2 regions of the Sphingobium sp. KKT206 genome follow, and region 1 is predicted to be linked to the other one. Evidence: predicted binding sites of a transcription regulator. Region 1 holds the regulator's gene; the other holds the start of a gene.
What was found. The regulator LexA, encoded in region 1, represses DNA repair genes until DNA is damaged. The targets are predictions, from matches to a motif close to GTTCCNCNCTTGTTCT.
Positions count from the first base shown of each region.

Region 2: the regulator LexA is predicted to act here: its motif matches at 11,003-11,018, upstream of ACZ2HM_RS20310 (ImuA family protein).

Region 1 covers NZ_CM145764.1:985,330-1,000,986, forward strand. The annotation lists gene ACZ2HM_RS04640 (integration host factor subunit beta) at 137-427, opposite strand; gene rpsA (30S ribosomal protein S1) at 594-2,306, opposite strand; gene cmk ((d)CMP kinase) at 2,477-3,112, opposite strand; gene ACZ2HM_RS04655 (CBU_0592 family membrane protein) at 3,109-3,357, opposite strand; gene aroA (3-phosphoshikimate 1-carboxyvinyltransferase) at 3,354-4,664, opposite strand; gene ACZ2HM_RS04665 (TIGR02300 family protein) at 4,842-5,177, shown strand; tRNA gene ACZ2HM_RS04670 (tRNA-Ala) at 5,266-5,341, shown strand; tRNA gene ACZ2HM_RS04675 (tRNA-Ala) at 5,432-5,507, shown strand; gene gltA (citrate synthase) at 5,818-7,104, opposite strand; gene gltX (glutamate--tRNA ligase) at 7,130-8,578, opposite strand; gene ACZ2HM_RS04690 (ComEC/Rec2 family competence protein) at 8,645-10,792, shown strand; gene lexA (transcriptional repressor LexA) at 10,783-11,454, opposite strand; gene ACZ2HM_RS04700 (molybdopterin molybdotransferase MoeA) at 11,527-12,708, opposite strand; gene moaC (cyclic pyranopterin monophosphate synthase MoaC) at 12,705-13,175, opposite strand; gene trpC (indole-3-glycerol phosphate synthase TrpC) at 13,172-13,963, opposite strand; gene trpD (anthranilate phosphoribosyltransferase) at 13,960-14,952, opposite strand; gene ACZ2HM_RS04720 (anthranilate synthase component II) at 15,112-15,657, opposite strand, start outside.
Region 2 covers NZ_CM145765.1:496,792-512,448, forward strand. The annotation lists gene ligD (DNA ligase D) at 1-1,453, opposite strand, end outside; gene ACZ2HM_RS20280 (GNAT family N-acetyltransferase) at 1,525-2,352, opposite strand; gene ku (non-homologous end joining protein Ku) at 2,371-3,258, opposite strand; gene ACZ2HM_RS20290 (DnaJ domain-containing protein) at 4,032-4,982, shown strand; gene ACZ2HM_RS20295 (hypothetical protein) at 4,992-5,213, shown strand; gene ACZ2HM_RS20300 (error-prone DNA polymerase) at 5,456-8,773, opposite strand; gene ACZ2HM_RS20305 (Y-family DNA polymerase) at 8,770-10,323, opposite strand; gene ACZ2HM_RS20310 (ImuA family protein) at 10,244-10,975, opposite strand; gene ACZ2HM_RS20315 (DUF6771 family protein) at 11,673-12,062, opposite strand; gene ACZ2HM_RS20320 (GNAT family N-acetyltransferase) at 12,322-12,543, shown strand; gene xth (exodeoxyribonuclease III) at 12,620-13,441, shown strand; gene ACZ2HM_RS20330 (hypothetical protein) at 13,411-13,740, opposite strand; gene trxC (thioredoxin TrxC) at 13,737-14,192, opposite strand; gene ACZ2HM_RS20340 (HU family DNA-binding protein) at 14,395-14,670, shown strand; gene ACZ2HM_RS20345 (SOS response-associated peptidase family protein) at 14,973-15,443, shown strand; gene ACZ2HM_RS20350 (SOS response-associated peptidase) at 15,493-15,657, shown strand, end outside.

The sequences.
Region 1 (15,657 bases):
TCCCTGTGCGCACTCAATGATCTAAGTCCGTTGCGTCTACCGATTTCGCCACGCCCGCATTACCAAGGCTGGCTATAGTCGGGAGGATCGGCAGAGCCAAGCGCGATTTGATGGTCAGCGCCGGGCGACGTAATCGTCAATCCTCATGATCGGCATTCAGCCGTTCACGCATTTCCTTGCCGGGCTTGAAATAGGGGACGCGCTTGGCGCTGACCGGTACCTGTTCGCCGGTGCGCGGATTGCGCCCGGTGCGGGCGTCGCGGGCGCGGGTGGTGAAGGCACCAAAGCCGCGCAGTTCGACACGACCGCCAGATGCCAGTCGATCGACAATCTCCTTGAAGAAGAGATCGACGATTCGCTCGACTTCCGGGAGCGTCAGGCCCGGATTTTCGTCAGCCAGTTTCTGGATCAATTCCGAACGGATCATCGAATTTCCAGAGCCCCCTGATTTTTCCCTAGCTAATCATAGGGCTTTTACAGGGCATTGACAATCGCGCAGGTCGGGGATTGTTTCGATACGGAAAGGATATGAAAAGCCCGCCGAGATGATGATCCCGGCGGGCTTCTCTAATTAGTCGACTTTGACGAAAGGCTTAGCCTTCGGTCTTGGCCTTGAGCGCTTCGCCCAGAATGTCGCCCAGCGACGCGCCGCTGTCGGACGAACCGTACTGCGCAACAGCCTGCTTCTCTTCGGCGATCTGCATTGCCTTGATCGAGAAGGTCGGCTTCTTGGCACGGTCGAAGCCGGTGATCATGGCGTCGAACTTCTGGCCGATCTGGAAGCGTTCCGAACGCTGCTCGTCACGGTCACGACCAAGGTCGCTGCGCTTGATGAAGCCAGTGGCGCCATCGTCGCCAGCCTGGACTTCCAGGCCGCCGTCGCGGACTTCAAGAACGGTCACGGTGACGATCGCATTCTTGTTGAGGCCGGCAGCAGCAGCGGTCGTGCCGCCAGCGGCCGGACCACCACGCTCAAGCTGCTTCATGCCGAGGCTGATGCGCTCCTTCTCGACGTCGATGTCGAGAACGACAGCCTGAACGGCCTCGCCCTTGCGATGCAGCGCCAGCGCGTCTTCGCCCGAAATGCCCCACGCGATGTCGGACATGTGGACCATGCCGTCGACGTCGCCGTCCAGGCCGATGAACAGGCCGAACTCGGTCGCATTCTTGACTTCGCCTTCGACGGTCGAACCGATCGGGTGACGTTCGGCAAAGCTGTCCCAGGGATTGCTCTGGGCCTGCTTGAGGCCGAGCGAGATACGGCGCTTTTCGGGATCGACTTCGAGGACCAGAACTTCGACTTCCTGGCTGGTCGAAACGATCTTGCCGGGGTGGACGTTCTTCTTGGTCCAGGACATTTCGGACACATGGACCAGGCCTTCGATGCCGGCTTCCAGCTCGACGAACGCACCATATTCGGTGATGTTCGTGACGCGGCCCGACAGCTTGGCACCGACGGGGTACTTGGCCGATGCGCCTTCCCACGGATCGCTCTCAAGCTGCTTCATGCCGAGCGAGATGCGCTGCGTGTCGCGGTTGATGCGGATGATCTGCACCTTCACGGTGTCGCCGATGTTGATCATCTCATTGGGGTGGTTGATGCGCTTGTAGCTGAGGTCGGTGACGTGCAGCAGGCCATCGATGCCGCCCAGGTCAACGAACGCACCATAGTCAGTGATGTTCTTGACGACGCCTTCGATGATCTGACCTTCGGCCAGCGTCTGGATGAGGCCGCTGCGCTGTTCGGCGCGGGTTTCTTCCAGAATGGCGCGGCGCGACACGACGATGTTGCCGCGGCGGCGATCCATCTTGAGGATCTGGAAAGGCTGCGGAATGTCCATCAGCGGGGTGACATCGCGCACAGGGCGGATGTCGACCTGGCTGCCGGGCAGGAAGGCCACGGCGCCGTCGAGATCGACGGTGAAGCCACCCTTAACGCGGCCGAAGATGACGCCTTCGACGCGGGCGCTCTCGGTGAACTCGGCTTCCAGCTTGTCCCAGGCGGCTTCGCGACGGGCGCGGTCACGCGACAGCATGGCTTCGCCATGGGCGTTTTCGACGCGGTCGACATAGACTTCGACTTCGTCGCCGACCTTGATGTCAGCCTTCTGGCCCGGCATCGCGAATTCGCGCAGCGGCACGCGGCCTTCGGACTTCAGACCTACGTCGATGACGGCCAGGTCGTTTTCGATGGCGGTAACGGTGCCCTTGACGACCCGGCCTTCGAAGCCGCCGTCCTCACCACCGAGGGAATCATTGAGAAGCGCGGCGAAATCGTCGCGCGTGGGGAATGCCGTAGAGGCCATGGTTAGTCCTTCACTCATCATTGCTGGCCAACCGGTTGTATCCGATGGTCTTTGGCCAAACTGTCCCGAACGCCGCATGCGGCCGGGACATCCGTTACCGCAAAAGCGTTTGCGGACGCGCAGACGAGAAAAGCGAAAAGGGCGCGCGGAATACCGCACGCCTTGACGGGTCAGCCTCTGGAGCGACCTTCAAGCTGGGCGTCCACAAGCGCAATCGCCTGGCGGACGGCCGCGTCTATAGACAAATCGCTGGTGTCTAGCAAGTCCGCACCATCGGCGACTTTGAGCGGCGCATGGTCGCGGCTCATGTCGCGGGTGTCGCGCGCCTGGATGTCGGCGATCAGGCTGTCCATATCGGGATGGCCGCCATGCGACAGCGCATCCTGATAGCGGCGTTGGGCGCGGACATGGACGCTGGCGGTGACGAACAGCTTGGCATGGGCATCGGGCGCGATGACGGTGCCGATGTCGCGCCCGTCGAGGATCGCGCCGCCCGGCTGGGTCGCGAAATCGCGCTGCCGCTTGACCAGGGCGTCGCGCACCGCCTGATGCACGGAAACGCGCGAGGCGAGGCTGCCGACCGCTTCGCTGCGCAGCGCCGGATCGGCCAGGGTTTCGTCGCCAAACGAGCAAGCCGCGAGCGCGTCCGATTCGATGTCGGGGTCGCCGCCTGATTTCAGCACGGCAAGGCCGACCGCGCGGTAGAGCAGGCCGGTGTCGAGAACGGGCAGACCATAATGGCGGCCGAGAGCCTTGGCGATGGTGCCTTTGCCCGACGCCGCGGGGCCGTCCACGGCGATGATCATACGGATTTTCTTTTCATGGCTTTGACGAGGCCCAGCAGGGCGATGAGGGTCCAGACGATTTCTAGCGCCATCGACGCCAGGTTGAAATGCACGGTCAGCGACCAGATGAGCAGCAGCGAACCGACAAGGTTTAACAGATTGAAAAAGACAAAGTTCATCTGCTTGGCGATATTGCTGTAGGCATAAGCGACGACCATCATGGCGCTGCCCGCCAGACCGATGATGTTGGCCCAGTCGAACGTCATGCCATGGCACCCAGCGCTTGGAGCAAAGCCGTGAAGGTTGGGAAGCTGGTCGCGACCGGGCGCATGTCGTCAATCGTCACGCCATCGCGCGATACGAGGCCCGCGACGGCGAAACTCATGGCGATACGGTGGTCGAGCTTGGTGGCGATCGGACCGCCGCCTTGGAGCGGCGCGCCGCCGCTGCCCTCAATGATGAGGCCGTCTTCCAATTCCTCGACCGTCACGCCGATCGCGCGGAGGCCGGCTGCCATGGTGGCGATGCGGTCGGATTCCTTGACGCGGAGTTCGTCCAGCCCGCGAAAAACGCTGCGGCCCTGCGCGAGCGCAGCGGCGACGAAGGCGACGGGATATTCGTCAATCATGCTCGGCGCGCGGGCCGGGTCTGGCTCGACACCCTGGAGGGTGGAAGCCGTGACGATCAAATCGCCCACGGGTTCGCCGCCGACTTCGCGGGCGTTGATGACCTCGATGGAGCCGCCCATTTCGCGGAGCAGGTCGATGAGGCCAGCGCGCGTGGCGTTGAGGCCGACATTGGCGATCGTCACCTTCGACCCCGGCACCAGTAGCGCGGCGACCATCGGGAAGGCGGCGGAAGAGGGATCGCCAGGCACGATAATCTGCTGCGGTTGCAATTCCGCTTCGCCGACCAGCGTGATGATGCGAGTGCCGTCGGCTTCCACTTCTACATTGAGGTCCGCGCCGAAGCCGCGCAGCATCCGTTCGCTATGGTCGCGGGTCGGGATCGGCTCGACGACACGGGTGATGCCCGGCGTGTTGAGGCCAGCGAGGAGTATCGCCGATTTCACCTGCGCCGAAGCGACGGGCAGGCGATAGTCGAGCGGCACGGCGGGGCAGGCGCCGCGCATGGTAAGCGGCAGCCGGCCGCCGGGGCTAGTGGTGAAGCTGGCACCCATCTGCGCCAGTGGGTCGGTGACCCGCGCCATGGGGCGTTTGCTGAGCGAGGCATCGCCGATGAAGGTCGCGGTCAGATCATGGCTGGCGAGCAGGCCCATCAGCAGGCGCGTGGACGTGCCGCTATTGCCCATGTCGAGCGCGCCCTCTGGCTGGAGCAGTCCGCCAACGCCGACGCCATGAATATGCCATATGCCATCGGCGTCGCGCTGAATGTCCGCGCCCATCGCCCGCATGGCGGCGGCGGTCGCCAGCACATCCTCGCCCTCCAGCAGACCTTCGACCCGGCTTTCGCCCACGGCCAGCGCCGACAGCATGAGCGATCGGTGCGAAATGCTTTTGTCTCCCGGCACGGTCACGCTGTCCGACAGGGCGGGTGCGGCGGTGAATGTCATCGGGCGGGGCGGTTCGGCGGCAGCGGTCACGGTTCGTCCAGTCTGGTCTGGCGGGAAAAAATGCGCCCGGCTTTTGACAGCGCGCTTGGGCTATGGCAAGGCGCGCGACGTTTCGTGGGCAACAGCCGTTGCGCCGCGTAAAGTCTATTTGAGCATCTAAAAAGGAACAGGCCGGACATGGTGAAGGCTGAATGGGGCACGAAACGGACCTGCCCGAAATGCGCAACCCGCTTCTATGATCTGGGCAAGGACGATCCGGTCGTCTGCATCAACTGCAACGCGGCCTGGGAACCGGAGCCGGTTCTCAAGTCCAAGCAGCCGCTTCCTTATGAAGAAGCGCCCAAGAAGGTCATCGAGACCGCCGACGGCAAGCTGGAAACGGCCGACGATGATCTGGATCTGGATATGGACGTCGATGATGACGGCGATTCGCCGGATAATGACGTCGATCTGGGCGGTGACGACGACCTGGGTGTCGAAGCCGCGGGCGACGACGATAGCGATGACAATTAACTGATTTTTGTTCTTGCCAACGAGGTTGCTGCGACTTAATGGCAGCGACCTCGCAAGCGCCAACCCAAGGGCGTTTGATGATGGTGACGGGGCCTTAGCTCAGCTGGGAGAGCGCCTGCATGGCATGCAGGAGGTCAGCGGTTCGATCCCGCTAGGCTCCACCATCCTTATATTCGACCGGCGGCCTGGTTCTTCATGGAGCCAGTCGGACAGGGTTCGATCCATGCGGCGGGCCATTAGTGCCACGCCCAAATGGGGCCTTAGCTCAGCTGGGAGAGCGCCTGCATGGCATGCAGGAGGTCAGCGGTTCGATCCCGCTAGGCTCCACCATTTTTCGACATTGATGATGTTCTGGCGGGTGCAGCATAGCTGCATCTTGCTCATGCTGCGCGCACGCTTTCTAGAGCGAGATGACTTTACTCAGAACCGTTCGTCCTGAGTAGCCATTGAGCGAAGTCGAAATGGCGTATCGAAGGATATAAGCGCAGCCGACCCTTCGATACGGGTCTTCGACAAGCTCAGCCCCTACTCAGGGCGAACGGAGTGATGTGACTTAAAGTCATCATACCCTATATTGCCCGCACGACGAAAAACGGCGCCCCTTTCGGAGCGCCGTTTCGTGTTTCAGCCTCAGCCCGGATCAGCGCTTGTCGACGGGCACATAGTCGCGCTGCGTCGGGCCGGTGTAGAGTTGGCGCGGACGGCCGATCTTCTGCGCTGGGTCGGAGATCATTTCGTTCCACTGCGCCACCCAGCCGACGGTGCGGGCGAGGGCGAAGAGGACGGTGAACATCTCGGTCGGGAAGCCGATCGCCGACAAAATCACGCCCGAATAGAAGTCCACATTGGGGTAAAGCTTCTTTTCGATGAAATAGGGATCGTTGAGCGCGATCTGCTCCAGTTCCTTGGCGACGTCGAAGACGGGATCGTTGACGCCCAGCTTCTCCAGCACGTCCTTGGCGGTCTTCTGCATGACCGTCGCGCGCGGATCGTAATTCTTGTAGACGCGATGGCCAAAGCCCATCAGGCGGAACGGATCGTCCTTGTTCTTGGCGCGGGCGATATATTCCGGGATCTTGTCGACGGTGCCGATTTCGCGGAGCATGTTGAGCGCGGCTTCGTTCGCGCCGCCATGCGCCGGACCCCACAGGCAGGCGATGCCCGCCGCGATGCAGGCGAAGGGGTTGGCGCCCGAAGACCCTGCCAGACGCACGGTCGAGGTCGAGGCGTTCTGTTCATGGTCGGCATGGAGGATGAAAATCTTGTCCATGGCGTCCACGATCACCGGATCGGGGATATATTCTTCCGCCGGGACCGAGAAGGTCATGCGCAGGAAATTGGCGGTGTAGGACAGGTCGTTGCGCGGATAGACGAAGGGCTGGCCCACCGAATATTTATACGCCATCGCCGCGATCGTCGGCATCTTGGCGATCAGACGGTGGCTGGCGATCTTGCGCTGCAGCGGATCGTTGATGTCGGTCGAGTCATGATAGAAGGCCGACAGGGCACCGACCACGCCGCACATGATCGCCATGGGATGCGCGTCGCGACGGAAGCCGCGATAGAAGGTGGTGAGCTGTTCATGCACCATGGTATGGCGCGTGATGGTGGTGATGAAGTCGTCCAGCTCGGTCTTGGACGGCAATTCGCCGTTCAGCAGCAGGTAACAGACTTCCATGAAGCTGGATTCTTCGGCCAGCTGGCCGATCGGATAGCCGCGATGCAGCAAAACGCCTTCGTCGCCATCGATATAGGTCAGGCCGGATTCGCAGCTCGCCGTCGAGGTGAAGCCCGGATCATAGGTGAACATGCCGGTGTTGGCGTACAGCTTGCGAACGTCGATGACCTGGGGACCGACCGAACCGTCCATGACGGCATAGTCTTTCGTCGCTCCTCCGACGGTCAAAGTGGCATTATTATCCAACATATTGTTCTCCTTGAGTGCCATCAACTTAACCGTGCGTGCCCACAGCGGTCAGCCGTTCCAAGCTTTCCTCTTTCCCCAACAGGAAGAGGACATCGAAAATCCCCGGCGAGACGGTGCGCCCGGTGAGCGCGGCCCGCAAAGGCTGCGCAACCTTGCCCAGTGCCAGACCGGCATCCTCTGCCACGCGGCGTATCGCGTCTTCGATCGCTTCGACCGTCCAGACAGGCGTGGTCGAGAGAGCGTCGGCGGTCTTTGCCAGCAGCGCGCGTGCCGATTCGTCTAGCAGAGCCGACGCCTTTTCGTCAAAATCGAGCGGGCAATTTTTGAACAGAAATTCAGCGCCCTCCGCAATTTCGTTAAGCGTTTTGGCGCGGGGTTTGAGCGAAGCCATCGCCTCGCCCAAAAGTGCTAGACCAGTGTCCGGCAATGGCTTGCCCAGCCGGGCTTCTACGCGGGGCGCCACTAGTGCAGCCAGGCGGGCATCATCGGCTTCGCGCAGATAATGGCCGTTAAGATTCTCCAGCTTCTTGATGTCGAAGCGCGACGGCGAGCGGCCGACGCCCGCAATATCGAACAGTTCGATGGCGCGGGCGGTGGGGATGAATTCCTCGTCGCCATGGCCCCAGCCCAGGCGCAGCAGATAGTTCAGCACCGCTTCGGGCAGCATCCCCATCTCGTCGCGATAGGCGTCGACGCCGAGCGCGCCATGGCGCTTCGACAATTTCGCTCCGTCCGATCCGTGGATCAGCGGGATATGCGCGTAGATCGGCTCTTCCCATTCCATCGCGCGGAGGATGCACAGTTGGCGGAAGGCGTTGTTGAGATGATCGTCGCCGCGAATGACATGGGTGACGCCCATGTCATGATCGTCCACAACCACGGCCAGCATGTAAGTGGGCGTGCCGTCCGACCGCAGCAGGATCATGTCGTCCAGCTCGGCATTCTGCACAACGACGCGCCCCTGGACCGCATCCTCGATCACTGTCTCGCCTTCGCGTGGTGCCTTGAGGCGGATGACGAAGGGGGCACCTTCGGGCGCCTCTTCGGGTGCGCGATCGCGCCAGCGGCCATCATAGCGCATCGGCTTCTTGGCGGCGCGCTGTTCTTCACGGAGCGCGGCCAGTTCTTCCGGCGTGGCATAGCATTTATAGGCATGGCCGCCCGCCAGCATGGCGTTGGCGACTTCGGCATGGCGCGGTGTCCGCTCGAACTGGAACACGGGCGGTTCATCGCCGCCAAGGCCAAGCCAGTCCAGCCCGTCGAAGATCGCGGCGACCGCTTCCTCGGTCGAACGGGCGCGGTCGGTATCCTCGATCCGCAGCAGGAACTTGCCGCCATGATGACGGGCGAACAGCCAGTTGAACAAGGCGGTGCGGGCACCGCCGATATGGAGGAAGCCTGTTGGCGAGGGGGCGAAACGGGTCACCACCGGCTTGTTCATTCCCGTTGCGTTCACCGCCATATTGCCTGACATTCGCCCTTCTGATCCATGGATGCGATGCCCCCTAGCATGGCTTTCGAGCCACGACAAACCTCCCTTATGGTCGAGGTCGCCACACGCCTGCGCGCCGGGTTTACAGGGGTGGAGCGCTGGCTGGAGAAAGAGCGGGAGCAGGTGCCGCTTTGGGCGCCGATCGCCTTGGGAGTGGGCATCGCGACCTGGTTCGCGTTGCCGCACCGGATGGCGTGGCTGGCCTTTTGCTGCGGTGCGTTAGCGCTGGGCTGTGTGGGGGTTTTGCTGCCCGAAGGCGCGCGGTTGCGGCGGATGATGGTGGCGGGCGGGGTGCTGGCCTGCATGGGGTGTGTTCTCATCTGGGGGAAGGCACTGATGCTGGGGGAGCCGCCGCTGGCGCGGGCGACGTTCGTGCAGGTCACGGGCGATGTCCTGTCGGTGCGTGCGGTTCCGGCGCAGCAGATGGTGCGGGCGATGCTGCGGCCGGTCGGCGCGCCGACCCTGCCGCAAGTCATCCGGGTCAATATCGCGGAGAGCGACGTGCCCGATGGGTTGGGCGAGGGTGCGCGGATTCGCTTTCGGGTGCGGTTGATGCCGCCAGCGCCGCCCAGCGTGCCGGGGGGCTGTGATTTTGCCGCACGGGCCTATTTCCAGGGCATAGGCGCGACCGGCAAGGCGCTGAAGCCGATCGAGATGGTGCGGCCTGCCACAGGTGCGCCGCGGCTGCGGGCGCGGTTGTTTACGCATATTGCCGGACAAGTAGACGATCCGGCGAAGGGCATCGCAATCGCACTGGCGACCGGCGATCAGGGGGCCATTGCCGAGGTGGATGCCGAAGCGATGCGCAATAGCGGGTTGGCGCATTTGTTGTCGATCAGTGGGTTGCATGTGACGGCGCTGATCGGGGCTGTCATCTTTCTGTTGATGCGGGTGATGGCGCTCAGCCGCCGGGCGGCGCTCAACTGGCCTTTGATGCTGATCGCGGCCACGGGGGGCGCGCTGGCGGGGGTCGGCTATACGTTGCTGACGGGGGCGGAGGTGCCGACTGTGCGGTCCTGCATCGCGGCGCTGCTGGTGCTGGGCGGTCTAGCGATGGGGCGGGATGCGATCACGCTGCGGCTGGTGGCGACGGGTGCGCTGATCGTGCTTATCATCTGGCCCGAAGCGCTGGTCGGGCCGAGCTTTCAGATGAGTTTTGCCGCCGTCACGGCGCTGGTGGCCTTGGCCGAACATAAGCGATTCCGAGCCTTTGCCGCCGCGCGGGACGAGGCGCGTTGGCGCAAGATCGGCCGGATGCTGTTGGTGACATTGGCCACGGGCTTCGTCATCGAACTGGTGCTGATGCCGATCGCGCTGTTCCATTTTCACAAGGCGGGCATGTTGGGGGCTTTTGCCAATATCGTCGCGATTCCGCTGACCACCTTTGTCGTGATGCCGCTGGAGGCGCTGGCCTTGCTGTTCGATCTGGTCGGCCTCGGCGCGCCTTTCTGGTGGTTGACGCAGAAGGCGCTGACGGTGCTGTTGATGATCGCCCATGGGGTGTCGGCCAGTCCTTGGGCGACGATGTTGACGCCGTCGGTGCCGCCGTTCGTTTTTGCAGGGATGATGGCGGGGCTGCTCTGGTGTTTGCTGTGGCGCAGCCGGTGGCGTTGGCTGGGATTGGGGCCAGTGGCGGCGGGCGTCATAGCCATATTGCTGCTGTCGCCGCCCGACATTTTAGTGACCGGCGATGGCCGTCATGTCGCGGTGCGCACGCCCGATGGGCGCATGGCGATATTGCGCGCGGGGGCGGGCGACTATGTGCGCGATGTGTTGTCGGAGAGCGCGGGCTATGACGGGACGTTGGAACCGATTGCGCGACTGCCGCAGGCGCGCTGTTCGGATGATCTATGCGCGGTCGGTTTGATGGCGGCCGGGCGGCGTTGGCAGTTACTCATAACCCGCAGCTTTATGCTGGTGGACCGCGTGACCTTCGCCCGCGATTGCGCGGCGGCGGACATCGTGATTGCCGATCGTGGCCTGCCGCGCTGGTGCCGCCCGCGCTGGCTCAAGATCGACCGCCGCCTGTTGGCGCGAACCGGCGGCATGGCCATCGATCTGGACCATGCCACCATTCGCACGGTGCGTCAGGCTGGGGACGCCCACCCCTGGATGGTGCCGCCCCCTAAGCGATCGCGCCGCTATTATCCGTCGAAACCGCGCCCGTTGTATGCGCGGCCCCGATCTCAATTATAGCGGCGCAGCAGCCCGGCGAGCTTGCCCTGAATCTGGACTTGGCGCGGGTCGTAGATTTGCGGTTCATAGGCGCTGTTGGCCGGGTCGAGACGGACCCTTTGCCCTTCGCGGCGGAAATATTTGAGCGTGGCTTCATTCTCGTCGATCAGGGCAACGACGATCTGACCTTCGCGCGCGACTTCGGTCCGTTGGATCAGCGCGAAGTCACCGTCGAGAATGCCAGCCTCCATCATCGAATCGCCGGATACTTCCAGCGCATAATGGTCGCCTGCGCCAAGGAGCGCGGCAGGAACGGACAACATCGTTTGCCCTTCCATCGCTTCGATCGGGACGCCTGCCGCGATCCGGCCGTGCATCGGGATTTCGATCACGTCGTTGGCGGCAATGAGTTGTGGTGCCGACACCTGCGGTTTGGGCGCGATGACCGGGGCCGGGATGCGGTGCATGGCATCGGGCAGCTTCAAGACTTCGAGCGCGCGCGCGCGATTGGGCAGGCGGCGGATGAAGCCGCGTTCTTCGAGCGCATTGATCAGGCGGTGAATGCCCGACTTGGAGCGCAGATCCAGCGCATCCTTCATCTCCTCGAAAGAGGGCGACACGCCGCCTTCTTCCAACCGGGTTTGAATGAAGCTCAGCAATTCCTGCTGTTTGGGCGTCAACATGGCTGCGGTCCTCCGTGGAACGTATAAGGAACGCATAGGAAACAGATGAAGGTTAGTCAAGCGTCGGGTGGATCAGGGCAGGGGCAGAATTTGCACCGTGTCGCCGGTGGCGGCGGGGGGGGAAGCGGCGGGGCGGCGGATCAGGCAGTCGGCCAGGGCCATGGCGGCGGTGGCGGCGCTGTCTTGCGATGTGACCGAGACGATGCCGCCGTCGCTGCGGAAGGCGCGCAGATAATCGTCGCGGTCGCCGGTGGCGGGGAGGGGGGATGCGAGGCGGGCTTCGTGAAGGGGGGGGAGCGGAGCGCTTGCGCCTGCCATATGGCGAACCAGCGGGAGCAGGAACAGCGTGCCGGTGACGAAGGCGGAGACGGGATTGCCGGGCAGGCCCAGGAACAGCGCATCGCCGATCCGTCCGGCCATCAGCGGCTTGCCGGGGCGCATTGCGATCTTCCAGAAATCGAGCGTGCCGCCGGCTTGTGCGAGGGCGGGGCGGACCATGTCATGATCGCCGACCGATGCGCCGCCGGTCGAGACGATGATGTCGGCCTGGCGGGCGCGATCGAGCGCGTTCACCATGGCGTTGAGATCGTCGGCTACGATGCCGAGGTCGATGACCTCGCAGGGCAAGGCGGCCAGCATTGCGACGAGCATGGGGGCGTTGGAAGAGGGGAGAGCGCCCGGCGGGGTTGGTGCGCCGGGCGGCACCAGTTCGTCGCCGGTCGAAAGCAGCGCGATCTTGGGCCGCTGTCTGACGGGCAAGTGACCGTGGCCGCCCAGTACGGCCAGCGCGATCTGGGTCGGGCCGAGCCGTGAGCCTGCTTTGAGCAGGGGGGTGCCTTTTGCGAAGTCCGACGCGGCGGGGCGGACATGGCGACCGGGGGGAAGCGGGGCGGCGGTGGCGGTGAGGCTGTCGCCGTGGCGGGTCGCATTTTCCTGGATCAGGATGGCGTCGGCCCCTTCGGGCAAGGGCGCGCCGGTGAAGATGCGGCAGGCTTCGCCCGGAGCAAGGGGCGGTGGCGGTGTGCCGCCTGCGCTGCTGATCATGGTGACGCGCCAGGGGCCGGGAGCCTCCGCGGCGCGCACGGCATAGCCATCCATGGCGCTAAGGTCGGCCCAAGGCTGGGCGCGCTGCGCGAGGATATCGTGGGCGAGCCAGCGACCGGCGCAGGCCGTCACTGACACGTTTTCGGCGGGCAGCCGCTCGGCCAGTGCGAACAAGCGGGCTTGCGCCTCCGCAACCGGCAGCAGGCTCATGGCCTGTGCCAGTCGCCCGACTTGCCGCCGGTCTTGCTGAGCAGGCGGACGCCGTCGATGACCATTGCTTTGTCGATCGCCTTGGCCATGTCGTAGATGGTGAGCAGAGCGACGGAGGCGGCGGTCAGCGCTTCCATCTCGACGCCGGTCTGGCCTGCGGTGCGGGCGGTGGCGGTGACGCGGACGCCAGTATCGTCCAGGTCGAAATCGATCGTCACGGCGCTGAGCGCGATCGGGTGGCAGAGCGGGATGAGATCGGCGGTGCGCTTGGCCGCCATGATGCCCGCGACCCGCGCGACGGCGAGGACGTCGCCCTTCTTGACCAGGCCCGCGAGGATGGCGGCGGCGGCCTCCTCGCTCATCTCGATCCGTCCGTCCGCCACGGCTTCGCGCGCGGTCACGGCTTTCGCCGACACGTCGACCATGCGGGCTGCGCCGTCTGGGTCGAGATGGGTGAGGTCGCTCATGCGCCGGTCAGCAGGTGGCGAGTGGCGGCTTCGACATCGGCCTGTCGCATCAATGTTTCCCCGACGAGGAAGCAGCGGACGCCATGGTCGGCCATGGCGGTGAGGTCGGCATGGCCGGTCAGGCCGCTTTCGGCGACGAAGGTGCAGCCTTCGGGAGCTTTGCCCACCAGTTCGTAGGTGCGGGCGAAGTCGACGGTGAAGTCGCGCAGGTCGCGATTATTGACGCCGATCAGGCGTGAGCGAAGTTTCAGCGCGCGGTCGAGTTCGGCTTCGTCATGCACCTCTATGAGCGCGTCCATGCCGAGGCCAAGCGCGGTATCCTCGATATCCTTCATTTGCGCATCGTCCAGGGCAGCGACGATGATGAGGATGGCGTCGGCACCGAGCGCGCGGCTTTCGAGGATCTGCCAGGGATCGACGATGAAATCCTTGCGCAGCACCGGCAGCGCGCAGGCAGACCGGGCGGCCATCAGATAATCGTCATGACCCTGAAAATAGGGTTCGTCGGTCAGGACCGAAAGGCAGGCCGCGCCGCCCGCGGCATAGGCCTGGGCATGGGCGGGGGGATCGAAATCTGCGCGGATTAGCCCCTTGGAGGGGCTGGCCTTCTTGACCTCGGCGATCAGGCCGAAGCCGGAGCGGGCGGCATCGTCCAGCGCCTTGCGGAAGCCGCGTGGGGGCGTCTGTTCGCTGGCGCGGGCGTGGAGCGCGGCTATGCTGGTTGCGGCTTTGCGCCGGGCGACATCTTCGCGCTTGAAATCGCAAATCTCGATCAGCTTGTTGGTCATGTATAGGCAATCCAGCAATTGAGCAGGGCGTTGGCAAGGCCGCGGTCGATCGTCTCGGCGGCTTCCTCGACGCCTTCGCGCAGGTCGGCAACGGCATCCGCGACGACAAAGGCGGCGGCGGCGTTGAGCAGCACGGCGTCGCGATAGGGGCCAGTCTCGCCCTGGAGCAGCGCGCGCAGGGCGGCGGCATTATGCGCCGCGTCACCGCCTCTGATGGCTTCGACCGGATGGGTGGACAGGCCGAGTTCCGCGGCAGTGATGCGGTGCATCGCGATCAGGCGGTGGCCAGTAACTTCGGCCATGTCATTGCCGCCCGCCAGCGAGAGTTCGTCCAGCCCTTCGTCGCCCGATACGATCATGGCCCGGTCGACGCCCAGTTCGGCCAGCGCCTCCGCATAGATGGGGACATAGGCCGGGCGGGCGATGCCGACCAACTGGCGGCGGACGCCGGCCGGATTGGCCAGCGGTCCCATCAGGTTGAAGATGGTACGCTCACCGATCGCCTTGCGGATGGGGCCGAGGCGCTTGAGCGCTGGGTGGTAGTTTTGGGCGAAGAGGAAGCCGATGCCCAGATCCGCGAGCGTCGCTTCGGCGGTGGTGGCGGCATGGTCGAGATTCAGGCCCAGCGCTTCGAGCGTGTCGGCCGCTCCGGCCTTGGAGGACGCCGCGCGATTGCCATGTTTGGCGACCGGTACGCCAGCGGCGGCGACCACCAGCGAGACGGCGGTCGAGACGTTGAGCGTGTGATGGCCATCGCCGCCGGTGCCGCAGACGTCGATGGCTCCGGCGGGGGCAGTGACCGGGATCATGCGGGCGCGCATGGCGCGGGCGGCGGCGGCGATCTCGATCGCGCTTTCGCCGCGTCGGGCCATGGTGACGAGGAAGGTCGCGATCTCCGCTTCCGGCAGGTCCGCATCGAACAGCAGGTCGAAGGCGATGGCGGCAGCCTGCGCGTCGAGCGGCGAGGAGGGGTCGGGCAGGCGGGTCATGACGCTTCGCCTTAGTCGGGACAGGGCCGGTAAGTCGAGAGGCCGTTTGGGCTTAACTTCGCACTTTTCCCGCACAATTTGAAATATGATTTCCTATTGCCGACAGATTTGGAAAGTGACCGGCGCAGCATAGCAAAGCCCATCCCGATAGGACAGGCGTCAGGCGGCTTCGCGCGTCTTCACCTTCATGCCGGCGATCCGCATGAAATTGGCCAGCATGTCGTGGCCATGTTCGGTCGCGATGCTTTCGGGGTGGAATTGGACCGAGTGGATCGGCAGGGTCGCGTGGCGGAAGCCCATGACCGAGCCATCCTCGCTGGTCGCGTTGACCACCAGTTCGGCGGGAATATTCTCGACGATCAACGAGTGGTAGCGGGTGGCGGTGAAGGGCGAGGGGATGCCCGCGAACAAGCCGGTGCCGTCATGGGTGACGGGTGAGGTCTTGCCGTGCATGAGGCCGCCGCGCACGACCTTGCCGCCGAAATGCTGGCCGATCGCCTGATGGCCAAGGCATACGCCGAGCAGGGGGGCGCCCGCGTCGGCGCAGGCGGCGACGAGGTCGAGGCTGACGCCCGCTTCGTTCGGCGTACAGGGGCCGGGCGAGAGCAGGAAGGCCTTGGCGCCGCTGGAGAGGGCCTGGCCCGCCGAAATGGCGTCGTTGCGGACGACTTCGACCCGCGCGCCCAGTTCCATCAGATAATGGAC
Region 2 (15,657 bases), on a different replicon from region 1:
AGTGTGCGTTGCGTACTGCCGCGCGCGGGGCCTCGACCGTCGGCGTCTTCCGGGCTAGCGGTGCCATCAAGGCCAGCAGCCGCTCCATCTCGTCCGCTGAAAAGCCGGTGCCGACTTTCCCGGCGAACCGAAGCGTGCCTTTGTCATGGACGGCCAGCAGCAGCGAACGGAACCCGCGCTGCTTGTCCGAGGGCAACCAGCCCACAATCACGAACTCCTGACGGCGGGTGCATTTGGTCTTGACCCAGCCGCTCGATCGCGATCCGGAATAGCGGGCATCCCCCCGCTTGGAGATGACGCCTTCAAGTCCCGCGCCGCAAAAGCGCTCGAACAACTGCTCGCCGCGCCCGATGATATGGTCGGAATAGCGGATATGGCCCGCGCCATCGCCGAGCAGCGTGGCGAGCATCGCCTTGCGTTCAAGCAAGGGCCGCCCGGTCAAATCCTCGCCATTCAATGCCAGCAAGTCGAAGGCCATATAGTCGATTTTTCCGGGATCGTCCTTGAGCGCCGCCTGCAAACCCTGAAAGCTGGTGCGGCCATCGGCTAGGATCACCACGGCCTCGCCGTCAATCAGGGCGCTTGATGCATCCAGCTTTGTCGCGTCGGCGATCAACCCGGCACAGCGATCGGACCAGTCGAGGCCGGATCGTGTATAGGCGCGGCCATTGCCGCCGCCGATGGCCAGCAACGTGCGATAGCCATCATATTTTAGCTCATGGAGCCAATGACTGCCTGCAGGCACATGGTCGACAAGTGTCGCCAGTTGCACAGGCTGAAAAGGCGGCGGGACATCGCCCTTGGCATTCCCGCGCGCAGTCGCCTTCGCCTTTGCGACTTTGCGCTGGGAAATGGGTTTGCCAGCGGCGATTTCCTCCATCGTGCGGCCACTGTCGATGCTGGTGAGATGGTGACTGACCAGATCGTCCGACCCGCCGGCAAAAGCGTCGCTGACTTTGCGCAATATCCAGTTTTCGCCGCGCTCCTTTCCGCGTGGCTTGAGCCGGAACAAGACCCACTCTCCCTGCATCCGGCGGCCATGCAGGATGAAATGGAGATGCCCTTCGGCCAGTGTCTTGCACGGGTCTTTACCTGCTATCGGTTCCCATGTGCCATTGTCCCACAGCATGACGGTGCCGCCGCCATATTCCCCTTTGGGGATCAGGCCTTCGAACCGTGCATAATCAAGCGGGTGATCCTCGGTTCGCACCGCCAGGCGTTTGTCGTCGGGATTGGCGCTCGGCCCACGGGTGACGGCCCAGCTAACCAGCACGCCGTCCAGTTCCAACCGGAAGTCATAATGCAACCGCGACGCTGCATGTTTCTGGACGACAAAGCCGTTGCCGGCCGTCGGAAACTCCGCACCAGCAGGCTCGGCCGTGCGTGCGAAGTCACGCTTTGCCCGATAGAGGTCGAGACTGTCTTTAGGGCTTTTGTCCTGCGCCTTTGCCATGTTGGTTCGGTCCGTTGCTTTGCCCCTCAATCCGCAAGCGTGCCAACTCGTTCCGGGGGTATCGCAAACGATCACGCCTCCGCATCGATGGCGCGCGCGAAGCGGTAGCTGGTCTGCTCGAACGTCGAAGCCCGAAAGAAATTATGCGCATTTTTGATGTCGATGTCGCTCATCGCTTCGATCCGCGTGCATCCTGCTTCGCGCAGCGCCGTTGTCGCAGCATCCAGCATGGCAGTCGCGATGCCTCGGCGGCGATGCGCCCCATCCACCAGCAACACAGTAATCCGGCCGATCAGGCCATGGTGAAGCGTGGGTATCAGCGTCCAGCCGCAACAACCGACGATCCCCTCCAGAACAGCGACGATCGCGCCGCCTCTAGCCTTCCTGACCCGCTCAAGATTATGCGCGACACCGTGTTCATCGATGGTCGTTTGGGCAAGCTGGCGCAGCAGCACCGCCATGCCTGCCGCATCGGTCCGCTTGGCGGCGCGAATGCGGAGCGGGCCCGGTTCGGGCGTGGGCGCAGGCTTGGCCGCTATTTTCTTCGCGGGCGTTGGCGTCTGCCCGATGGAACGCCTCGCGCGCGGTCGGAGGGCGGGCTCGACGTTTTCATGCGTCGCTGTTGTCGCTTTCCTTGTCGGTGCGGCACATACAGGCATGGCGTGAGCCGATGCCTTCCAGCTGCTTGTCGCGCCCTTGCGCAGAAACGCTTCGATATCCTCCAGCGAGGCGGTCAGCCCATCATCGCCAACCCCGAGCAAAGGCTTCCCGCCCGCATCGGTGAGCCCATATTTGCCATAATCACCCGCACCAACCTTGCGCCTGCGGGACTTTACCAGCTTGAAACCACGATGGGCGGCCATTTCACGCAGCGTCTGATCCCTGGTCGCGTCACTCATGATCCAGGGACGTCCCCGTCACGCCCGCTTTTTGGCGGATGTCTTGCCTGCCGACTTCGCGTCGCTCTTGGCCGCTACCTTGCCCGCTGGCTTCTTCGCCGTCGCCTTGGCCTTGCTGGCCGGGCCGATGGATTTCTTGAGTGCCGCCATCAGATCGACGACGTTATTCCCACGTGGATCAGCACCGCCTTCATCGTCGCTGTCGATGTTAAGCGTCTTGCCCTTCTTCTTATGCTCGATAAGCTCCTTCAGCGCATCGACGTAGCGATCGTGAAAATCACTCGCGTGGAACTTACCGGTCTTCTTGTCGATCAAGGTCGTGGCGAGATCGAGCAATTCGTCATCCGGCTCGCCATCGCCGATCTCGTGGAAATAGCGCGCAGCTTTGTTGACTTCATCGGCATACCGCAACGTCTCCATCACCATGCCGCGCCCGCATGCCTTGATGCTGACGACATATTCCCGGCCGCGCATCGCGAGTTGGCCAAGGCCAACCTTCCGGCTGCGCCGCAACGCTTCGCGTAGGACGATGAAGGCTTCCTCCGCCAGGTCGTCGGCGGGCACGACATAATAGGGCTTTTCGAAATAGATCATGTCGATGTCATGCGCATCGACGAACTGGGTCAGCTCCAGCGTCTTCTTGCTCTCCAGCTTGACGCCTTCGATCTCTTTCTCGTCCAGCAGCACATATTCGCCTTTGGCATATTCAAAGCCTTTGACGATGTCGTCCAGGTCGATCGGCCCGATGCCAGGCACGATCTTCTCATATTTAATACGCTTACCCGAAGGCTCATGGATCTGGTTGAAAGCGATCGTAGCACCGCTTCTGGTGGCGGAATAGATCTCGACAGGGATGGAGACGAGCGCGAGCCGGATCTGGCCTTTCCAATAGGGTCGTGCAACCATGATCATCTCCTGTCGGTCTATGGCAACAACCCTTCGCGCATGGTCCCGTTCCGGTTGAACGCGAAGTGCCCGCTATCGGCTTCGGGGATAATGATCTGTAGCCAGCGCTGGCGTCGGTAGCCCAATACCCTTGTCCGTTTCAAGCTGTCGGCGATCTGCTTGATAAACTGGTGACGGCCAAACGTGAGAAATCTTCCTCTAAGCCGGTTCTGAACGGCGCATAGGACCGAGAGCAGACCGACGCTTGGAGCGAACGAGGCCGTCTAGGGGTCCAGAGTTCTCGCGGACAGCCGCTGATCAACCAAACCGACGACCGATGACGCATAGAATTTCGATTGGATCATGACACATAGGATACCATTCAAGGCGACGCGACCCTGCATCGGCGAATGCGCTAATGACCGGGCACCGGCTTTTTAATAAAGCCAGCGGCAGCTTCGGCTTACGTCCCCTACCACACAGTCGTCTAAAGGCCTGTCTTGCGCGTCCAGAATGGGAAAGCAGACTGACCGCACCTGGGTATGGAAAGTCGGCGACTGAGTGGCCGGAATGGGTCGGTTTTCCTAAGTGCCAAACGCCGTGTAGTGAGACAATCCTGCCATCCAGTGCCTTACTGAACGGCATCGCAGAATCACTACGAAGGGCCAGTTCCGGAACGGCGGCTCCCAAGAAGCCTGCGCCGGGTGCTAGCGTCATCGACTTCTCGGTCGGAATAGCACCGCATGATTGAGCTTTGCCTTGCTTCGACCGTGCCTCTCGTTTCATCTGCCTGAATGGGGGTGCGCGTGCCAAACTATTACGAGATTCTAGGGGTCGATCGGAGCGCCGAGCAGGAGGTCATCGACGCCGCCTACCGGGCGATGATGCGGCGATATCATCCTGACACCTTCACCGGACTGAAAGCCGAGGGTGAGCGCCGCGCAAAGCAACTCAACGAAGCTTATGCCACCTTGCGCGATGCTGAGCGTCGCCGCGCCTACGACGAGACGCTCGGGCCGGCAGCCCCAAAGACCGCGCCGGTTCGAGAGGCCTTGGCAAATCCGAACCCGCCCTCGGCTCGGCACCGGGGCTTGCTCATCGGTGGATTGGCGATAGCAGCCGTCATCACGGTTGTCGCTTATGCGAACCGACAGGCGCCACCGGCTCCCATAGCCACCGCCAGCACGCCAACGGCCTTCCCCAAGCCCGCGCCCTCGCCAGTTGCGAAGACAGCGCCGTCGCCGTCGGCATCGTCTACGACGCTCGCAGCCTGCAAAGGCATGACTTGCCGAGTGCTGACGCCGTTTGGCTGGGGCGGGATCGAGGCCGGTGTAACGACGGACAGCGCGCAGGCGGCATCGGGCCTTAAAATCGGCGACGATGGCCATTACACCGAGGCTGGCGACGGGACGTGCCTTGCCTATGAGGTAATCGGAGGACCCAAGAATCTGCAGATGCTGGTCGAAAGCGGGGTGGTGACGACGGTCGAGGCCTATCTCGATCCTCCCGCACCGACCTTCATGACTGACCGTGGAGTGAAGCTCGGCGATTCTGAGGCGGCGGTGCGCCAGGCCTATGCCGGGCTCAAGCAGCTGCCGGACATCTACTCCGAGCCGCCCGATAAAAAGCTCTTCTATTATGAACCGGGCGGAGAACGCGGCATCAAATTCTCGATAAACGGCGGGAAAGTCAGTGGGATCTCAGTTGGTTCGCCCAGCATCGAATATGTCGAGGGCTGTCTCTAGGCGAACACCATGGCACGACGAACATGCATCATCTGTGCCGAGCCCGCCGGATCGCGCGAGCATCTCTTCCCCGCCGCATTGGGTGGCCGCCGCGTTAACAAGCGCATCTACTGCGCGCACCATAATCACGCGCTCGCTGATGGCGCCGGCGTGCTGGCCGAGCAGCTACGGACAATCAACGCGATCCTCATGGTCGAGAGCGATCGTGATCGCAGCGTCCCGCATAAGTGAACGGCGTATGTTGGTCGACATCCGTCGGAAAAGCGGAACGTCTGCTGCTGGAGATAGAAAATCGGGCGCTGAGCGTCCGGCATGGGTCGACACCGGTAGGCTTCCGTATCGGGTTCTGATTAGATCGCGCGGGTCGGCAGCTACAAAAGGCTAATCAAGCAGATCTGGCGACGAGAAATCTCGCAAAACTGCTCTATCACGCCCTCCGATTTTTGTCTGAGCCGATGTCGATGTTGACATTCTCACCGAAAATTTCTTGGCTTCACCTCGATGCCCTCGGTCGGCTTCCCGGGCATGATGCCTGATCCCAGCCGCAGGTCAGGGATGTATATCTCACGCGCTTTTCGACCGAGCAATTTGCTGTCCGGGTCCCGGGGATCAGGTCCGCCGCCACTCTTCGCGCCATCGCCGCGCGCCGGGCGGAAGACGTTGGAAAGATCGCTCCGTTCGCCCACGCTTGCCAGTAATCCAGACAGATTTTCGAGCCGTTGGGCAATGACGTGAATGACCTCGCCTTCTTTCTGGACCTGACCGCGCACGCCGAGCATGGATGCGCCAAGGACAGTGCCGCGATTGGCCTCGAACACTTTGGTCCACACTACAAGATTTGCGATCCCGGTCTCGTCCTCGATGGTGATGAACATGATACCCTTGGCAGAGCCGGGCCGCTGCCGCACCATGATGATCCCTGCAAGATTGACCCAGCGACCATCGCGGATGTCAGAAAGCGCCGCGCACGGGACCATCTTCCTCGCTGCCAAATCCTCCCTGAGAAAGGTTACCGGATGGGCGCGGAGCGATAGCGCGAAGCTGCGATAGTCTTCCACTACCTCCTGGCCTTCCGCCATCGGCGAGAGCGCGACCTCGGGTTCGACCGCTTCGGCGCGGAGCTTCCCCTCGCGCTCGTCTGCTGCGGCAAAAAGGGGCAGGGGGCTGTCGCGCAACCCTTTCACATCCCACAGGCCAGTGCGACGGCTGTGCCGGAGCGAGCCGAAGCCATCAGCATCGCCGATCCGATCGAGCGCACCAGCACCCACGCCGGCTCTGCGCTGGATTTCTTCCACTGAAGCATAGGGCTCTGCGCCGCGGGCCGAGACGATCGCCGCGCCGTCCGGATTGGCAAGATCGCGGACCATACGCAGCCCAAGGCGCACGGCCTTGTACCGCCGGTTCCCCACTTCAAGCGTGCAGTCCCAGCGACTATGGTTCACATCGACCGGGCGGACCTCAACGCCATGTTCGCGTGCGTCGCGGACGATTTGGGCTGGTGCATAAAAGCCCATGGGCTGGGCGTTCAACAACGCCGCACAGAAGACATCTGGATGATGGCATTTAAGCCAGGAGGAGGCATAGACGATGAGCGCGAAGCTTGCGGCATGGCTTTCGGGGAAGCCATAGGAGCCAAAGCCTTCGATCTGCTTGAAGGTCTGTTCGGCAAAAGCCTGCTCATAGCCGCGTTCGACCATGCCGCCGATGAGCTTGTCGCGAAAATGGCTGACCCCGCCGGTCAGCTTGAACGTCGCCATCGCCCGCCGCAAAAGGTCCGCCTCGCTGGCGGTGAACCCGGCACACTCAATGGCGACCCGCATCGCCTGCTCCTGAAAGAGCGGGACGCCGAGCGTCTTTTCAAGGACCCGGCGCAGCTCCGGCCTGGGATAGCTGACCTTTTCCTTGCCTTCGCGGCGCCTTAGATATGGGTGGACCATGTCGCCCTGGATGGGGCCGGGCCGAACGATGGCGACCTCGACGACCAGGTCATAGAATGTCCTTGGCTTGATACGGGGCAGCATCGCCATCTGCGCCCGGCTTTCGATCTGGAAGACGCCAAGCGTGTCAGCCTTGCGGATCATCGCATAGGTTGCCGGGTCTTCGGCCGGTATCGTGGCTAGGTCGAGGTGGATGTCCTTCTCCTCGCGCAGGAGATCGAAGCCGCGTCGCATGCAGCTGAGCATGCCTAATGCCAGCACATCGACCTTCATAAACCCCATAAGGTCGATATCATCCTTGTCCCATTCGATGATCTGGCGATCATCCATGCGGGCAGGTTCGATCGGCACCAACTCGTCGAGCCGGTCGCGGGTCAGCACGAAGCCGCCGGGATGCTGCGAGGAATGGCGCGGCGTATCCATGAGCAGACGCGACAGCTCCAGCGTGAGGGCAAGGCGGCGATCGGTCATATCAAGATTGAGCTCGGCGACATGGCGGTCTTGCACACCCTCGCGGCTCCAGCCCCAGACCTGTCCTGACAGCGCGTCGGTGACATCGGTCGACAGGCAAAGCGCCTTGCCGACCTCACGGATCGCGCCTTTGGTACGGAAGCGGGAGATCACGGCAGTCAACGCACTATGGTTGCGGCCATAGGTCTCGTAGATCCATTGGATCACCTCCTCGCGCCGCTCATGCTCGAAATCGACATCGATATCGGGCGGCTCGCGTCGCTCGGCGCTCACGAACCGTTCGAACAGCAGTTCGGTGCGCACCGGATCGATCGAGGTGATGCCAAGGCAGTAGCAGACCGCCGAGTTCGCGGCCGATCCCCGGCCCTGGCACAAAATGTCTTTCGAGCGCGCAAAATCGACGATCGCGTGGACCGTCAGAAAATAGGGTGCGTAATCGAGCTGGGCGATGAGACGCAGCTCATGCTCCAGCTGGGCCCTTGTCTTGTCGTCGATGCCGTCTGGATAGCGGGCAGGGGCTTTTGCCCAGGTAAGGCGCTCAAGTTCCTGCTGCGGTGTACGCCCGCTTTTACCGATTTCATCGGGATATTGATAGCGCAACTCTTCAAGGGAAAAGCGGCATTGCTCGGCGATAGCGACACTTCGCCGAACTGGCCCTGTGTCCCCAAGATAGCGCACGAACAGCCGGTCCAGCTCGTCGGCGTCCTTAAGGTGCCGGTCTGCGATCTGCTCGCGTCGCTCGCCCAGATCGTCGATCGTACATTTCTCGCGGATGCAGGTCACCACATCCTGCAGCATCCGGCGCTCGGGCGTGTGGTAGAGGACATCGCCGGTGGCGACGGTCGCGACGCGCGCCTGCTGTGCCATCTGTGTCAGGCGCCGCAACCGCAACGCATCGCCGGGTTGCCGCTGTAGGGTCAGCGCGAGGTAGCTGCGTTCCTGAAAGATCGATGAGACGCTGACGAGGTCCGCCTGCGTTTTTGCGTCATCGCTATTGGGGATAAGGATGGCGATCAGCCCCTCGCTCCATGTCGCGACATCATCCCAATGGAGTTCGCAGCTTCCTTTGCCGGCGCGCGATTTGCCGAGCGTCAATAGCCGGCAAAGGCGACCATAGGCTGCGCGATCGGTGGGATAGATAAGCAGGCCGGTGCCACAGGAAAGATCCAGCCTGCAGCCGTTGATGACGCGCACGCCCGTCGAACGGCCAGCGTCCCAGGCGCGCACCAATCCCGCCAGACTATTGCGATCCACGATGCCGATGGCAGGCATGCCCAGCATGGCAGCTGCGGTCAGCAGTTCCTCAGGCGAGGATGCACCGCGCAGGAAGCTGAAATGGCTCGTCGCCTGCAACTCGACATAGCGCTGATCGGCAAGGCTCATGCGAAGGCGCCATGGATGAACCAGGCCATGGGTCCGGTCGACGACCATTGGCCGTCGCCCAAGCGGAACAGCCAGTAGCGCCCGCCACCTTCGACCTCGACCTGGAAATAGTCGCGCACGAGATAGGGGCTGTCGGCTTCCAGGCCCTTGGCGCGCCACCATTCGCCCTGGAGGCGTTCGGGACCATCGGCCTGAACTACCTTGCGCCGCTTGCCCCGCCAGACGAACTGGGCAGGCGGATGGTCCGGCATCATCGCGATCACCTGGACCGGCTCAGGCGGGTCGATCATGCGGCCCGGGCGCGGCAGGACAGCGTTCCAGCGCCGATCCGCACCCTCGCGCAGCGCCATTGTTCGCTTGACCGTGCGTTCGGGCATGGCGGACGAGCAGGGCGTCGTGCCGTACAGCCGGTCATAGCCGAAACGGTTCGCCAGCGCGTCGATAAGGGCACCAAGGTCCGGGCCGCGATGCGTATCGCCTGCAAGATCAGCCTGTGCGCTGCGGAGTGGTTCGACGATCGGCGCGATCAGGATCATGGTCTCGATCCCAAGGCCTGGATCTATCCGCTCGATCCTGGGAACCAGGAGCTTTGTCAGATGCCGGGCATCCCTTGTAGGAGATGCCATCCCGATCCTGACGGACTGATATTGGCCATCGACCCGTTCGCAATGGAGGTCGAGGCGCCGCGCGCCGGTACCGTCCCGCATCAACGCAGCGCAAATGTCGTCGGTGAGATCGCCGATGACCTTCGCGATGGCGTCGGCCGTACCGATGGGTTCAAGAAGCCCGCGGCGCGCCTGGGGCAGTGACGGCGGGAAGATCGGGGCCATCGCCTCTGGCGCATGGCCAAGGGCCTGGTCGAGGCGGCGGTAGAGTTCATGTCCGTAGCGGCGCGCAATGGGACCGCGCGGCTCGGCAATGAGTTGCTCGATCCGGGTGAAGCCCATCTTGTGCAGATCGCTTGCCACTTTTGCCGGGATGCGCAGGGCGGCAAGGGGTAGGAGGCCGACCGCCTTCTTCTGGTCTCCAGGAACAATGATAACCGGGCGACCGGCAGGGACATGGCGCGCGACCGCATGCGCGCAGCCTGCCGTGTCAGCAACAGCGATCTGTGCTGTAAGGCCCGAGCCGTTCACCCGGCGGAACAGGTCCTTGACCAGCGCTTCCTCGCCGCCGAACAGTTCGCTGCATCCGCTGATGTCGAGCCATAGGCCATCGGGGTAATCGACCGCGACGAAGGGGGCGTAGCGCTGCCCTGCCCACAAGGCGAGCCGCTCAAGCCCTTGCGCGTCGGCCGCTTCGTCTGCATCGAGCACGTCAAGATCGGGCACCAGGGTCCTTGCCTTGGTGACGCTCATGCTGGGCGTGATGCCAAGGCTGCGGCCAAGCACGTCCACCGCCGCGATCAGCTTGCGACCGTGCGATTCTATGGCCGTGACAAGCGGCGGCCGGGATGGCGCTGCGTTCGCCTCAGACGGCGATACGCCACGCTTCCTGCTGATCCGGTCTGTCGACCAGTATGGCAGGTAGAGCGAGACGACCCTGCGCATCGCAGGCCTCCACTATCCAGCTTTTAGGTTCTGCGCCGCGGACGCGCTCGAGCGCGACCGACCAGCGCGGGCGGGCAAGGGCAGGGATGCCCAGATCTGCGCTCGGTGATGCCGTAACACGCCATCGGGTCTGTGCTGCAGAGCCCTCGATCAGTGCGTCCGCCTTGGCGGCGCGACGCAGGATGAACGCAGTCACCCCGGACCCTTCGGCAGCAAGCTGAAGCCGTTTCGACGCGGTCGTCGAGAGCTTTGAGACCTCGCCCACAACGCCGGCGACGCCAGCCACGCGCAGGCAATCTTCCATCGCGATCAGCGCGCCCTTGTCATCGCCAGGCTCGACGATGGTCAGGCGGTCAGGATGAAGGCCTGCAAGGTCGAGGGCAGGGGTGAACAAATCGCGCCAGCGCAGACACCAGAAAACCGGGCCTTCCATGCGCGCCAATATGCCTGCGATGAATATCGTTGCGGCTGCGTCGTCGCAAATGTCGGGAGAGCCCAGAACCTCATGCAATGCGCCGGTTGCAAGACCATTTCCGGGCAGATGATCGTCGATATCGTCAAGGCCGAAAGGATGGACGCCATGACGGCGCCCATCGCCCGTCACATGGGCGATCGACGAACGCAAATCCTCGAGGATGGCATTGCGGGGCATTCCTTGGTCTCATCGGTCTAACAGTGTGTTCCCTTCCTGTTCTCCATGACTCCCCGGACTGTCAAGTTAGTCGAGCGCATGTTTCGGGGTGAACGAGGTCCTGCTTGGGGCATCCGACGGATCCAACGTCATGGATTCCCTGAATCGTTTCGCGACGCGATCGTGAGTTCACAAAATATCGAGCGCGAGAGAAAATCGAGGGGCGATGCCCGAATCGAAATCGCCAAATCATTCGGTCGCTGTTCGCCGTGTTCGCATTCCGAATCGGGGACCATCAAAGAGAAGCAGATGTCTGTTTACCAGCACTCGAAACAGGAGAGATCAGGCTGGTGACGTTCATCCGGCGTTCCGAAGCTAGGAACCAGGCGGGTTCACCCGGCAGTTTCGAAAATCGATATCGTTATCGAGTACCAAAGCGACCATCTCGCCATCTATGATCAGGGCAGCGCCTGTTGCTTCAAACCGTCGCCCAAGCGATGAGTCCCGTGGCCTGAGCGCGACCGTCCGTCTCCCGATCGTTACGAGCGCGCCATCCCGGCTGATCTTGGCAAGGAAGGTTCGACCGCCGTCGCAATATATGGTCAGCTGCTCGCTGTCCGATGCGCAGGCTGCGGTCGGAACAGCGGCGACAAGCAGGGCAGGGAGGAGAAGGCGTCCCATCGAAACAGATGCTCCATGGGAGGGTCCCACGCGAAGCTTAACCTTCCGGCTCCAGCGGCGTTCCGTGCGACAGCGCATCGACGATCATGGCGGCGAGTGTTTCTTCGGCCCGTCCACGGGCGTTGAGGTCCTTTGACGACAGGTCGTGGCGAAGCCATTGCGGCGCGCGCGCGATGACACGCATGATGAGCTCGGAAGTCTCTTGGTCCATTTGGACCCTATGGGTGGTCGCGTACAGACAAGCAATCATCAAGGTGACACCCAAAAGGCGATCGTGATGAAAGCAGGGGACGCATAAAAAAAGCCCCGCCAGAGCAAGGCTCGCGGCGGGACCGAAGTTCAGGGAGGTGCCGCTCCAAAGGGGGGAAGAAGCGACAGAACATGAAATAGCATGTTGCGATGAATGACGGGTGAAGCTGCTGTTCATGAGCGCTGCAGCTCGGCTTTTTCCAGCAAGGCTTGTGGCTGCCACGGCATCGGAACGCAAAGGCCAGGCCACATTCGTCAGCAGACAGCTCTAGCGGAACCGCGCCATTGTCCATCTGTTCGATCTATCGACCGGCTCTGCGAAAATCGCCGATGCATATGACCCGAAAGAAAGAGGAACCGACTATGGCTGAGACGAGGACGTCCGCGATAATGAAGGCGAGAGCCGCTATGAACTCAAGGTCGATGGTAGCACGGCTATTGCGGCCTATGAACGGCGCGATGGCGCATTGATCTTCACGCACACGCAGGTTCCTGAGGCGCTGGAAGGGCAAGGCATTGCCAGTAAGCTGATCGCCGGCGCGTTGGCGGACGTGCGGGAGAAGAGATTGAAGGTCGTGCCGCTATGCGAATTCGTCGCCGGCTATTTTGATCGCCATCCAGAGGAGCAGGATTTGTTGGCGCTCGACGCGCCAGGCTGATCGCAGGGATGTGTGGATCATCCATGGCTTATAACCATTCCCATGCCTCTCCCGCGCCAGCTAGGTCAACGCAACGATGAAGATCGCCACCTATAATGTGAACGGGATTAACGGGCGCCTGCCTGTCCTGCTAAGATGGCTGGGCGAAGCCGAGCCCGACATCGTCTGTCTGCAGGAACTGAAGGCGCCGCAGGGCAAATTTCCCGAAACAGCGATCCGCGACGCAGGCTATGACGCGATATGGCATGGGCAAAGCCAATGGAACGGCGTTGCGATCCTGAGCCGTGTCGGTGATATCCATGAGACGCGCCGCGGCCTGCCCGGCGATCCGGACGATACGCAAAGCCGCTACATCGAAGCGGCGGTTGCCGGGGTCCTGGTTGCTGGTCTTTATCTACCCAACGGCAATCCACGCCCTGGACCCAAGTTCGACTTCAAATTGCGCTGGTTCGAGCGGCTTCATGATCACCTTGCCTTGCTCGTCGATCTCGATGCGCCGGTTGTGGTCGCCGGGGACTTCAACGTCATGCCAACCGATCTGGATGTTTATGCGCCCGAGCGGTGGCGGGACGATGCGCTCTTCGCGCCGGAGGTGAGGGACGCCTATCGCCATCTGCTGGAGCAGGGATGGAGCGACGCTCTGCGCGAATTGCATCCTGATGAGACCATCTACACCTTCTGGAAATATTGGCGCGGGGCGTTCGAGCGCAACGCGGGCCTTCGGATCGACCATATTCTGCTCAACGCAAAGGCACGCAGCAAGCTTGAATGGGCGCAGGTCGATACAGCGCCGCGCGGATGGGAAAAGACGAGCGACCATGCTCCAGTTTGGATTGAGCTGGCCAACAAGCCGGTGCGCAAGGCGCGTCAGTCGAGGGCTGCAAACCAGTCAGCATAGGGCGTATTGCGCGCCATATGGCGATTATAGTCAGGTGCGCCATCAGTCCACCAGACTGAGCCACGCTCGCCAAGTCCGCGTTTGGCAATGTCCGCCGCCGCATGCGCTTCACGCTCGGCCGATACATCGCCGTTTTTACGGGCGTCGCGCACGGCTCTACGCGCCTGCATCAGATCCGATACCAGGGTGGCGCGAACGTCCTCGTCCAACGCGGGATTGGACAGTCGCCACAGGCGACCGCGCACGACGAAATAACGGCCATCGGGCGTCGCCGGGTGGGTGGCGGGCTCCCGGCTCACGCCGGTCGTGCCGCCTCGCGCGCCCATGCAACGATGGCCTGTTGCGGCATAGCGCCCGATTGCCGCGCAATTTCGCGGCCACCCCGAAACAGGATCATCGTGGGAATGGACCGGATGGCATAGCGACCCGCGATCGCTTGATGCGCCTCGGTATCGAGTTTCCCAAGGCGCATATAGGGTTCAAGTTGTCCGGCCGCGGCGCTGAAGGCGGGGGCCATCTGACGACAGGGGCCGCACCAGTTCGCCCAGAAATCGACAAGCAGGGGAATGTCGGACCGCGCGGCATGCGCGTCGAAATTATCTGCGGTCAGTTTGACGGGCTCCCCAGAGAATAGGGGGCGCTTGCATCGGCCGCAGGTTCCTCCCTTGGCCAGCCTTTCGCGGGGCAACCGGTTCGCCGTTGCGCAAGCCGGACATATGACAATCAGGGCATCATTGGGCGCCGTAGCCATTCTGGTCTCCATCATGCGTCGTCTTGGATGGCATAGATGCCATAGATGGGATCGGGCATCCCGAATGTCAGGCCCCGCAAAGGCAAGCAAGGCCTGGGAGGACGATGAAGCCAATAGACTGCCAAAAAGCGATAGCGTCCTGGCTGGACGTTGGCTTGCGCCCTCGTCTATGCCCGCCGTCCAACGACACAGGATATAGCCCATGAACAATACCGACCTCGCTGAGAAGATCGCCGGCGACAACGGCCTTTCCAAGGCGGATGCCCGCAAGCTGGTCGACGCGGTCTTCGCCGCAATCGCTGATGCTGCAGCAGCGGGCGAAGAAATTGCCCTGAACGGCTTTGGCAAGTTCAAGGTCAAGGACGCGCCAGCGCGCGAAGGTCGCAACCCCTCCACGGGCGCCACTATCCAGATCGCAGCTGCCAAGAAGCTCGGCTTCACGCCCGCCAAGGCGATAAAGGATAAACTGAACGGCTGAAATTTCGCCGGGAAACGTCCGTCCACGGCGCTTCCCGGCTATCGCCGGTTGACAATATTGTTCGCTTTATGTTCCAATCATCGGATGTCTTTCGAGTCTCCCTAGGAGCGGTCGATGTCCAGATTGCATACGACCCTGGCGAGTGTCGGCGAAGTCGCCATGCATTTCGGTGCGGCGCTGCCGCAAGGGCCTGTCCATTTTGCTCGTGAAACCACCGAGGGCGCCGACGGGCTCGTCGTATTTGAAAGCCGGGGACGTCGGCTGTTACGGTCGATGGGGTGGGGATTCCCGCGCCCCGCGAGATGCGCGAACATGGCGACGATCCTCAGCGGCTGGGGCTGGTTGCCGATCTCACCAATCCCATGTGGGAGCATATGGTCGTGGACCCGCGCTATCGCTGCCTTATCGTCCTGACCCATTTCGCCAATCCGGACGGCGCGCCCGGGCATAAGACGAGGACTTGGTTCTCGGTCAAACATGCTCCCGTCATGGCCTGGGCCGGCTTCTGCCGGAACCTGCCTGATTACGGCCCTGTCTATGCGGGCATGACAATGGTGGCGAACGCCGCGGTCATGCCGACCAACGACAGGATGCCGGTTCTTTTCGATCCCCACGACTATGACGCATGGCTGCACGGCGGCATCAGGGACGTCATCGGATTCCAGCATCGCGCACCCTTTGCTGCTGAGCGCATGGTCGTCGAGCATACAGAAGATCTCTGGCGCAGCGGAAAATTGCCGGCGAAAGCCCAGCCGCAGCTTGCCTTGCTCTGAACGCCGCGCAACACTTGCAGTCGGGCGGCGCGACTAGGCAGGTGCGACGATGTGTAATCTTTATACCGAGCGACTAAGCGCAGCCGAGGTGGCGGCGCATTTCGGCGTCGAGGCGCCCGACATCGCCGCCATGAACGTGCCGGACGAAGTCTATCCCGGCTATCCCGGCATGGTGGTGCGCGAGGCAGAAGGAAAGCGTGTCCTTCAATCCATG